DNA from 3 places in the Paenibacillus sp. FSL R7-0297 genome. Region 3 is predicted to be linked to each of the others. Evidence: a T-box and tRNA genes for the amino acid it is inferred to sense, from the RefSeq annotation. Region 3 holds a T-box; the other regions hold tRNA genes.

Region 1 (3,250 bases), 5.4 Mb from region 3:
CCGGTGGTACCGCATGGAAGGGCCATCGCTCAACGGATAAAAGCTACCCTGGGGATAACAGGCTTATCTCCCCCAAGAGTCCACATCGACGGGGAGGTTTGGCACCTCGATGTCGGCTCATCGCATCCTGGGGCTGAAGTAGGTCCCAAGGGTTGGGCTGTTCGCCCATTAAAGCGGTACGCGAGCTGGGTTCAGAACGTCGTGAGACAGTTCGGTCCCTATCTGTCGTGGGCGCAGGAAATTTGAGAGGAGCTGTCCTTAGTACGAGAGGACCGGGATGGACGTACCGCTGGTGCATCAGTTGTTCCGCCAGGAGCATGGCTGAGTAGCTACGTACGGACGGGATAAGCGCTGAAAGCATCTAAGCGTGAAGCCCCCCTCAAGATGAGATTTCCCAACTAGTAAGACCCCTTGAAGACGACGAGGTAGATAGGTTGGAGGTGGAAGTGCAGCAATGCATGGAGCTGACCAATACTAATCGGTCGAGGGCTTATCCAAATTTCTTAGAGCGCAGATTCGTTTCGGATTCAGTTTTCAGGAATCAATTCCTGAAGCATTTACGCTGTAAATGCCCGTTTGGTGGCGATAGCGGAGGGGTTCCACGCGTACCCATCCCGAACACGACCGTTAAGCCCTCCAGCGCCGATGGTACTTGGACCGAAGGGTCCTGGGAGAGTAGGACGCCGCCAAGCGGACAATCCACACACATTGTGGTATTTTTTTTGCCCTTATTAGTTAAATTGGTGTATGAGAACGGGCCTTTAGCTCAGCTGGTTAGAGCGCACCTCTGATAAGGGTGAGGTCAGTGGTTCGAGTCCACTAAGGCCCACCATATTCCCTGATAGCTCAGTTGGTAGAGCACTCGACTGTTAATCGAGTTGTCACAGGTTCGAGTCCTGTTCGGGGAGCCATCTGGAGAGGTGTCCGAGTTTGGCCGAAGGAGCACGATTGGAAATCGTGTAGGCGCCACAAGCGTCTCGAGGGTTCGAATCCCTCTCTCTCCGTAGCTTTACCTTCTCTGTATAGGGATGAGAACCCTAAGTGGTTCGTTGGAGCATAAGCTTCGATAGCAACAGCTTCGCAATCTCGTAACGAAGTGAAGAGTATCCCTCTCTCTCTCCGTAGCTTTACCTTCTCTGTATAGGGATGAGAAAAACAATTTTAAACAGCATGGCTCGTTGGTCAAGGGGTTAAGACACCTCCCTTTCACGGAGGTAACATGGGTTCGAATCCCATACGAGTCACCAATTTCTTCTTCGATTAATGGGATGAGAATTCCCTGGGTTCGTTGAAGCATAGGCATCGTAAGGAATACATCGCAATCTCGTAACGGAGTGGAGAGTATCCCATACGAGTCATACATGGAGGCTTAGCTCAGCTGGGAGAGCATCTGCCTTACAAGCAGAGGGTCGGGGGTTCGAACCCCTCAGCCTCCACCATCTATCTTTAACAGAATAGATCTTTAACATTGACGCGGGGTGGAGCAGCCCGGTAGCTCGTCGGGCTCATAACCCGAAGGCCGCAGGTTCAAATCCTGCCCCCGCAATTAATTTGGAACCGTGGTGTAGTTGGCCTAACATGCCTGCCTGTCACGCAGGAGATCGCGGGTTCGAATCCCGTCGGTTCCGCCATTTTTATTGTATGAAGGTATCAGGGATTGAGCATCCTATATCTCGAAGTATAGAGTATCCACCCGATTCCGTAGTGTCTGCTAATTATTAATATTGGGGATTAGCCAAGCGGTAAGGCAACGGACTTTGACTCCGTCATTCATAGGTTCGATTCCTATATCCCCAGCCATTTCATTTATGTTTATTTCTCTTATGAGAGCCATTAGCTCAGTTGGTAGAGCACCTGACTTTTAATCAGGGTGTCGAAGGTTCGAGTCCTTCATGGCTCACCATTTTCTTATAAAGTGTGCGCGTGTGGCGGAATGGCAGACGCACCAGACTTAGGATCTGGCGTTTCACGACGTGGGGGTTCAAGTCCCTTCACGCGCACCATGTTTTTGCGGACGTGGCTCAGCGGTAGAGCATCGCCTTGCCAAGGCGAGGGTCGCGGGTTCGATTCCCGTCGTCCGCTCCATATAGATTTTGCGCCCTTAGCTCAGCTGGATAGAGCGTTTGACTACGAATCAAAAGGCCGGGAGTTCGAATCTCTCAGGGCGCGCCATTTATAACTTCATTGGATCATCAAAGTGTCCCCAGATTCGAACGAGTTCGTTGGAGCATAGACTTCGATAGAATAACTTCGCAATCGGATGCGAAGCATCCGTATCTCTCAAGGCGCGCCATTATTACTTTGCAGTATAGCTTTTATATTTACGGGATGTAGCTCAGCTTGGTAGAGCACCTGGTTTGGGACCAGGGGGTCGCATGTTCAAATCGTGTCATCCCGATATTTCACCTTTGCGGGTGTAGTTCAATGGTAGAACTTCAGCCTTCCAAGCTGATAGCGTGGGTTCGATTCCCATCACCCGCTTAAATAATAGTTGCAGAAACCCTTGATATTCAAGGGTTTTTGTTTGTTTTATTCCAGGGACACGACAGGTTGATGCTGTTGTGTTTTTTTAGTGTGGGGCGGAAGTGTTACTTACTAAAAATACATAGTATATGCTGGTGGCCGCCCTATGGGCTGGTAATGCTATATTTTGCAGACAGCCATGTTTATATAGACCTGTTATATTAGAACTATGGAAGTACAGGCACTATTTACTTGGAAGTTGAGGAGCATTTATTATGACAGACAAAGTAATACGGATCTTCAAGATTATTAACGCCATCCAGTCGAATCCCGGGATTACGGCTGCGGATCTGGCATTCCGGTGCGAGGTGAATATTAGAACGATTTATAGGGACCTGGATGTGATCAGTCATTTTGCACCGGTGATGAATGAGGGGAGAGGAACGGGGTATAAGTTTATGGGGAAATTCTTCTTATACCCGCTGGATTTCTCCGAGCAGGAGGCGATGGCTTTCTCTCTGTTGCCCTCCGTGCTGGCTCCCGGCAAAATCCCCCCAGGTTTTCTATCTGCCTTTGACAAAGTCATGGGCACACATCTGAAGGAGAAATCCAAACAGAATGGAATGCTTGAGAATATTTCAGATATTATTCAAATGGGCAAGCCTGCGTACCGCAAGGAGAGCCGGAATTTCCTGCAGCCGCTGATCGGGGCGATTATGGAACAACGGCGGATTCGTACGGTCTATCACTCGCAATTGCGGAACGAGACAACGCAGCGGGAGATTGA
Region 2 (3,250 bases), 3.3 Mb from region 3:
CTTTACTGCAGCTTGATATTGAATTTGGGTACGATCTGTACAGGATAGGTGGGAGCCGTAGAGGCAGGAGCGCAAGCTTCTGCGGAGGCGCCGTTGGGATACCACCCTGATCGTATCTAGGTTCTAACCTAGTACCCTAAGCGGGTACGGGGACCGTGTCAGGCGGGCAGTTTGACTGGGGCGGTCGCCTCCTAAAGAGTAACGGAGGCGTTCAAAGGTTCCCTCAGAATGGTTGGAAATCATTCGCAGAGTGCAAAGGCATAAGGGAGCTTGACTGCGAGACCTACAAGTCGAGCAGGGACGAAAGTCGGACTTAGTGATCCGGTGGTACCGCATGGAAGGGCCATCGCTCAACGGATAAAAGCTACCCTGGGGATAACAGGCTTATCTCCCCCAAGAGTCCACATCGACGGGGAGGTTTGGCACCTCGATGTCGGCTCATCGCATCCTGGGGCTGAAGTAGGTCCCAAGGGTTGGGCTGTTCGCCCATTAAAGCGGTACGCGAGCTGGGTTCAGAACGTCGTGAGACAGTTCGGTCCCTATCTGTCGTGGGCGCAGGAAATTTGAGAGGAGCTGTCCTTAGTACGAGAGGACCGGGATGGACGTACCGCTGGTGCATCAGTTGTTCCGCCAGGAGCATGGCTGAGTAGCTACGTACGGACGGGATAAGCGCTGAAAGCATCTAAGCGTGAAGCCCCCCTCAAGATGAGATTTCCCAACTAGTAAGACCCCTTGAAGACGACGAGGTAGATAGGTTGGAGGTGGAAGTGCAGCAATGCACGGAGCTGACCAATACTAATCGGTCGAGGGCTTATCCAAATTTCTTAGAGCGCAGATTCGTTTCGGATTCAGTTTTCAGGCGATCAAGCTTGATATGTATATTCCCTGATAGCTCAGTTGGTAGAGCACTCGACTGTTAATCGAGTTGTCACAGGTTCGAGTCCTGTTCGGGGAGCCATTTGGAGAGGTGTCCGAGTTTGGCCGAAGGAGCACGATTGGAAATCGTGTAGGCGCCACAAGCGTCTCGAGGGTTCGAATCCCTCTCTCTCCGTAGCTTTACTTTACAAGTAGTTAACAGCATGGCTCGTTGGTCAAGGGGTTAAGACACCTCCCTTTCACGGAGGTAACATGGGTTCGAATCCCATACGAGTCACCAATTTCTTCTTCGATTAATGGGATGAGAATTCCCTGGGTTCGTTGAAGCATAGGCATCGTAAGGAATACATCGCAATCTCGTAACGGAGTGGAGAGTATCTCATACGAGTCATATATGGAGGCTTAGCTCAGCTGGGAGAGCATCTGCCTTACAAGCAGAGGGTCGGGGGTTCGAACCCCTCAGCCTCCACCATCTATCTTTTAATAGAATAGATCTTTAACATTGACGCGGGGTGGAGCAGCCCGGTAGCTCGTCGGGCTCATAACCCGAAGGCCGCAGGTTCAAATCCTGCCCCCGCAACCAATTTGGAACCGTGGTGTAGTTGGCCTAACATGCCTGCCTGTCACGCAGGAGATCGCGGGTTCGAATCCCGTCGGTTCCGCCATCTTTATGAAAAAATGTTCGGCTCGGTAGCTCAGTCGGTAGAGCAAAGGACTGAAAATCCTTGTGTCGGGGGTTCGATTCCCTCCCGCGCCACCATATTTCTTACAACTTAATACGCCGGTGTAGCTCAATTGGTAGAGCAACTGACTTGTAATCAGTAGGTTGGGGGTTCAAGTCCTCTCGCCGGCACCATCCTCGGAGGCTTAGCGAAGTGGCCAAACGCATCAGACTGTAAATCTGCTCACGTACGTGTTCGGTGGTTCGAATCCATCAGCCTCCACCATTTTTAGGGGCATAGTTTAAAGGTAGAACAACGGTCTCCAAAACCGTTGGTGTGGGTTCAATTCCTGCTGCCCCTGCCAAGTAATATCCTATAAAATTTAATATGGCGATCGTGGCGAAGTGGTTAACGCACCGGATTGTGGTTCCGGCATTCGTGGGTTCGAGACCCATCGGTCGCCCCATTTCTTTTATAAGAGTTATAAGGCATTGCAATTAAATAAGCTTCATATGGCGACTGTGGCGAAGGGGTTAACGCACCGGATTGTGGTTCCGGCATTCGTGGGTTCGAGACCCATCAGTCGCCCCATTTTATTAAATCAAATGTTGGGGATTAGCCAAGCGGTAAGGCAACGGACTTTGACTCCGTCATTCATAGGTTCGATTCCTATATCCCCAGCCATTATATGCGGACGTGGCTCAGCGGTAGAGCATCGCCTTGCCAAGGCGAGGGTCGCGGGTTCGATTCCCGTCGTCCGCTCCATTTTTTGGTGCCATAGCCAAGTGGTAAGGCAAAGCTCTGCAAAAGCTTTATCCCCAGTTCAAATCTGGGTGGCACCTCCATTTTATTTTAGAATCAATTGTAAATAATATGTATATGCCGGCGTGGCGGAATGGCAGACGCGCTCGACTCAAAATCGAGTGGGAAACCGTGGAGGTTCGAGTCCTCTCGCCGGTATCTGCTAAAAGAGTTCATCAGAGATATTCTCTGGTGGGCTCTTTTTTCTTTTTATTTGAGCTGTATTCTCTTACTCCAGTTATGCGTAGAACTATCAAGATCCAGGCAATCTTTATCAGAACCAACAAATTGATTTCTAGCCGCACCTAGACCAACGATACCTCATGCCTGCCCCCACAGCTAAGGGAACACTAATACCGGAAGCTACCGCCCCGCATAGATTCAGGGAAACAGAATATCCCACTGTCCATAGTACCCATTTGCTGCGGAAACTCCCGTTTGATCAGGCTCGGAAGTAATACATTACATAGGGGAATAGCAAACCTCAGAATTGCAGTTCCAACATACAAGGTCACTCCTCCCGATTACGACTGAACAGCAATGGTCCCACCGATGTGAGGGGAGCACGCAAATTCGCTGCGATAAAAATAATTCCTACGATCATGAACCAGAGTGTCGCTTGCTTGCGAATACCGGTTCTGGAGACGGACAGCTTCCTCAGCTTTATGACCATCCTGATTGGCAATGGCTTGATAAATCAGGTCATAGGAGTCGAGATAAAAGCCGCATCTTTGCTTCGTTTCCAAAACCATGTTCTGACCTCCAGGCTCTCGAACTTATCGGTATGCTGAATCACTTTTCTTATTACTGACCCCAAAATACTGGAGGAGCAGACATAAGTCCCATCCCCTTGCCTGGTCTTCAGCAGAAGAGCAGAGAAGCGGCCCTCAAAAATGAGCGTCCGCTTCATT
Region 3 (3,250 bases):
AAGTCTCCCGGTCTCGCTGTACAGAGTATTAATGCTGCTGGCCCAAACGGCATCCATTGTACCCTCAGGAACCTCGCCATTCCAGAACTTATTCACGAATACCAGACTGCGGTTAACGAAATTACCGAAGGCGCCCAGCAGCTCGCTGTTATGGCTGTAGATGAATTCTCTCCACGAGAAGTCGGCATCCCGTTTCTCAGGACCGTTCGCCGTCAGGAAATACCGGATGGAATCCGGGTCGTAGCGGCTGAGAATATCCGGCACCCAGACGGCCCAGTTACGGCTTGTGGAGAATTTCTCCCCTTCCAGCGTCATGTATTCACAGGAGAAGATGCGGTCCGGCAGATGCAGGTCTCCAGCACCCAGCAGCAGAGCCGGCCAGATCAGGCTGTGAAAAGGCACATTATCCTTGCCATGCACATAATAGGCCGTAATGGGAGGGTACGCGGCGTCTTTGCTCTCAGTGGATTCCAGCCAGAAATCCTCCCAGCGGTTGCCGGTCCCGGCAGCCCACTGCTTGCTGGCGGACAGATAGCCGCTGACCGCTTCGATCCACACATAGATTTTCTTGTCCGTGAAGCCGTCCACCGGAACATCCACCCCCCAGTCCAGATCCCGCGTTGCAGCGCGGTCCTGCAGTCCTTCCTGCAGATATCTGCGGGTTAAACGCACAGCATTGTCTCTCCAGCCTTGCGCAGAATCTACGTATTCTGAAAGTGCGCCCTGGAAGCTGGACAGTGACAAATAATAATGCAGGGTGGAACGCAGCACCGGAGGGGTTCCGCAGATTTTGCAGGTACGCTCCAGCAGGTCAACCGGGTCGAGTATCGTAGAACAGTAATCACATTGGTCACCCCTGGCCTGCTGTCCGCAGACCGGGCAGATTCCCTCTACATAGCGGTCCGGCAAGTAGCGCTGATCCTGCTCACAGTAGCATTGGAGCGTAGACTTCTGGTACAGATGGCCGTTATCCAGCAGCTTAAGGAACAGCTCCTGCACCACACTGTGGTGATGCTCCTGATCGGTCCGGGTGTATAAGTCATAGGTGAATCCAAGCGAACGGAAGCAATCGGCGAACTCCTGATGATATCTGCTGGCGAATTCACCAGGGGATACACCTTCCTGCGCTGCCTGTACAGCAACTGGAGTGCCGTGGCAGTCACTGCCGGAGACATACAGCACAGCGTCGCCTTTGGCACGGTGATAGCGGGCCAGGATATCTCCCGGCAGAATACTCGCAAGCCTGCCCAGGTGCAGGGAGCCATTGGCATACGGCCAAGCCCCTCCGATAAAAATGTTTGTCATGTCATTGTCCTCCTATAAGTTTTGTTGACAGATTTTCCTTGAAACGGCTTCGGACAAAACCCGTTTCGGAAAACATGTTTAGGTTTCTAAGCGCACAAAAAAGACTCTCATCCCCAAAAGGGACGAGAGCCTGCGCTCACGTGTTACCACCCAAATTCATCAATGCCTTGCGGCATCCACCTCTTCAGGTACGTCCGCATAAGCCTGCGGGTATACCCTAGCATGGTAACGGATGCGGGTTCCGGCGCAGCCTACGTCCCGTTTATGCGGGCTTCGATGCGCAGCTCTGAGACCATATTCCCGTGGGTTTTCTTTGCTCCTTTTCAGCGGCTGGAGCTCTCTGTGAAAGAATGGCCAAGGTACTCTTTCTCTTCATAGCTATTGTGGTTATCCTAATTACTGGATATCATATATGCAGGTGATGGCTTATGTCAACACCAGATACAGAAATAAAGGAGAATGAGACTTTTGCCGGAAAACAAGCAGGTAAAGAAAAGCTCAGGCATAATGGGATGGCTTGGTAGCGCGGGAGTACTGCTGCTGCTGAAGGGCAAAACTATTCTGTCTCTGCTCAAGCTGGGGAAGATTGCGGGACCGCTGATTTCGATGATGGTGTCTATCTGGGCCTATGCTCTGATCTCACCATGGCAATTTGCAGTGGGCTTCGTTGCCTTATTATTCGTTCATGAGATCGGCCATGTTATCGCCGCTAAGCGGATCGGGCTGCCGGTGAGCGCACCGCTGTTTGTTCCTTTTATGGGTGCATTAATTACGATGAAGAAACAACCGCTGGATGCCAGAGAGGAAGCCTACGTTGCTTTTGGAGGCCCTATTCTGGGGGGCATTGGCGCGGCCGCCGTCTTCGGAGCAGCTTATTATTATCAGAGCCCGCTACTCTTTTCACTGGCTTATGTCGGATTCTTTCTTAACCTGATCAACCTGCTGCCGATTCATCCGCTGGATGGGGGAAGAATTGCAACTGCGGTTACCCGCTGGTTATGGCTGGTAGGTCTGGTTGGAGGTCTGGCAGTGATCATCTATCTGAAATCTATTCTGTTCAGTATTATCTGGCTGTTATTTGCTTATGACATGTACAAGAAATATATCAGCCGGCGCACGAAGAAGCAGATGCATGCGGTTATGAAAAGCTTCCTGATACCGATTGAGGATTTGCAGGATCAAGGGTATCTGATTCCCGGACCTGAGCACAAAAGAGAACTACCTTTTACCACCTACAGTGATTTGAACCGCCAGCAATATCTTGGTGTCCGCTGGGATAATCTGGACTATTACGGTACAACGACTATGCCTGTACAGTCTATTATCAGTAAAGTCCGGATCGTGCAGCTGGACCAGCTGTATGTGGATGCTAAGCTGCAGCTGAAGATGCAGTGTGAGATCAGCTTTACGGTGTTTGATAATGATAAATATTATGATGTGCCGGCCGCGTCACGCTGGAGATATGGTATTGCTTATTTTGTACTCGCTGGCTTTCTCGGCGGCATGATGTACCTTGTGCATATCGTTGGCAATGTAAATCTGTAAGGATTCGTTTATGAAGCCCCTGATTCGTCAAAGCTGTATAGAGCCAAGAAGAACAGGGGGGTACAACTATGCGCAAGTCATTGGTGTGGAGCGGGGTCATTGGAGTGTGTGTGATGCTGGGGACGGCCGGATGTGCGGCTGGCAGTGAGGCTCCCGGATATACGGGGGTTCATAAGATGACTGGACTGGACGGGAGACTTGATACACCGGATGGTCTTATATCACCGGTTATGCAGGATGTGTACGACCGTTCGATTCCGGAAGAGGTGTATTCCATTCAATAGTCTGCCGGACGCGGCTTATCCGTCCTCCCTATCCCTGGAGCCCTCAGGCTCTATACAGGATATTAATAATTCTGTATAATGGCTCAATGTTGATAGGACCTACAGAGAGGGGTTAG

Evidence for each region. The T-box of region 3 lies ahead of metG (methionine--tRNA ligase). A T-box ahead of a tRNA ligase gene usually reads a tRNA of that ligase, here a tRNA-Met.
Region 1: it has a tRNA-Met gene. The T-box ahead of metG (methionine--tRNA ligase) is inferred to sense a tRNA for this amino acid. The anticodon was not compared.
Region 2: it has a tRNA-Met gene. The T-box ahead of metG (methionine--tRNA ligase) is inferred to sense a tRNA for this amino acid. The anticodon was not compared.

Annotation. Positions count from the first base shown of each region.
Region 1 covers NZ_JBBPAQ010000001.1:80,570-83,819, reverse strand. Annotated here, with positions in the region: rRNA gene MKZ24_RS00415 (23S ribosomal RNA) at 1-498, shown strand, start outside; rRNA gene rrf (5S ribosomal RNA) at 576-692, shown strand; tRNA gene MKZ24_RS00405 (tRNA-Ile) at 756-832, shown strand; tRNA gene MKZ24_RS00400 (tRNA-Asn) at 836-911, shown strand; tRNA gene MKZ24_RS00395 (tRNA-Ser) at 915-1,004, shown strand; tRNA gene MKZ24_RS00390 (tRNA-Glu) at 1,173-1,247, shown strand; tRNA gene MKZ24_RS00385 (tRNA-Val) at 1,364-1,439, shown strand; tRNA gene MKZ24_RS00380 (tRNA-Met) at 1,473-1,546, shown strand; tRNA gene MKZ24_RS00375 (tRNA-Asp) at 1,554-1,631, shown strand; tRNA gene MKZ24_RS00370 (tRNA-Gln) at 1,726-1,800, shown strand; tRNA gene MKZ24_RS00365 (tRNA-Lys) at 1,828-1,903, shown strand; tRNA gene MKZ24_RS00360 (tRNA-Leu) at 1,920-2,003, shown strand; tRNA gene MKZ24_RS00355 (tRNA-Gly) at 2,011-2,085, shown strand; tRNA gene MKZ24_RS00350 (tRNA-Arg) at 2,096-2,172, shown strand; tRNA gene MKZ24_RS00345 (tRNA-Pro) at 2,325-2,398, shown strand; tRNA gene MKZ24_RS00340 (tRNA-Gly) at 2,411-2,481, shown strand; gene MKZ24_RS00335 (helix-turn-helix transcriptional regulator) at 2,739-3,250, shown strand, end outside.
Region 2 covers NZ_JBBPAQ010000001.1:2,146,608-2,149,857, forward strand. Annotated here, with positions in the region: rRNA gene MKZ24_RS09420 (23S ribosomal RNA) at 1-819, shown strand, start outside; tRNA gene MKZ24_RS09425 (tRNA-Asn) at 883-958, shown strand; tRNA gene MKZ24_RS09430 (tRNA-Ser) at 962-1,051, shown strand; tRNA gene MKZ24_RS09435 (tRNA-Glu) at 1,082-1,156, shown strand; tRNA gene MKZ24_RS09440 (tRNA-Val) at 1,273-1,348, shown strand; tRNA gene MKZ24_RS09445 (tRNA-Met) at 1,383-1,459, shown strand; tRNA gene MKZ24_RS09450 (tRNA-Asp) at 1,464-1,541, shown strand; tRNA gene MKZ24_RS09455 (tRNA-Phe) at 1,561-1,636, shown strand; tRNA gene MKZ24_RS09460 (tRNA-Thr) at 1,657-1,732, shown strand; tRNA gene MKZ24_RS09465 (tRNA-Tyr) at 1,738-1,823, shown strand; tRNA gene MKZ24_RS09470 (tRNA-Trp) at 1,829-1,902, shown strand; tRNA gene MKZ24_RS09475 (tRNA-His) at 1,929-2,004, shown strand; tRNA gene MKZ24_RS09480 (tRNA-His) at 2,054-2,129, shown strand; tRNA gene MKZ24_RS09485 (tRNA-Gln) at 2,148-2,222, shown strand; tRNA gene MKZ24_RS09490 (tRNA-Gly) at 2,229-2,303, shown strand; tRNA gene MKZ24_RS09495 (tRNA-Cys) at 2,310-2,383, shown strand; tRNA gene MKZ24_RS09500 (tRNA-Leu) at 2,420-2,498, shown strand; partial or broken gene MKZ24_RS09505 (MFS transporter) at 2,653-2,943, opposite strand; gene MKZ24_RS33080 (hypothetical protein) at 2,864-3,091, opposite strand.
Region 3 covers NZ_JBBPAQ010000001.1:5,466,474-5,469,723, reverse strand. Annotated here, with positions in the region: gene metG (methionine--tRNA ligase) at 1-1,305, opposite strand, end outside; T-box leader at 1,421-1,690, opposite strand; gene MKZ24_RS24005 (site-2 protease family protein) at 1,765-2,850, shown strand; gene MKZ24_RS24000 (hypothetical protein) at 2,919-3,134, shown strand.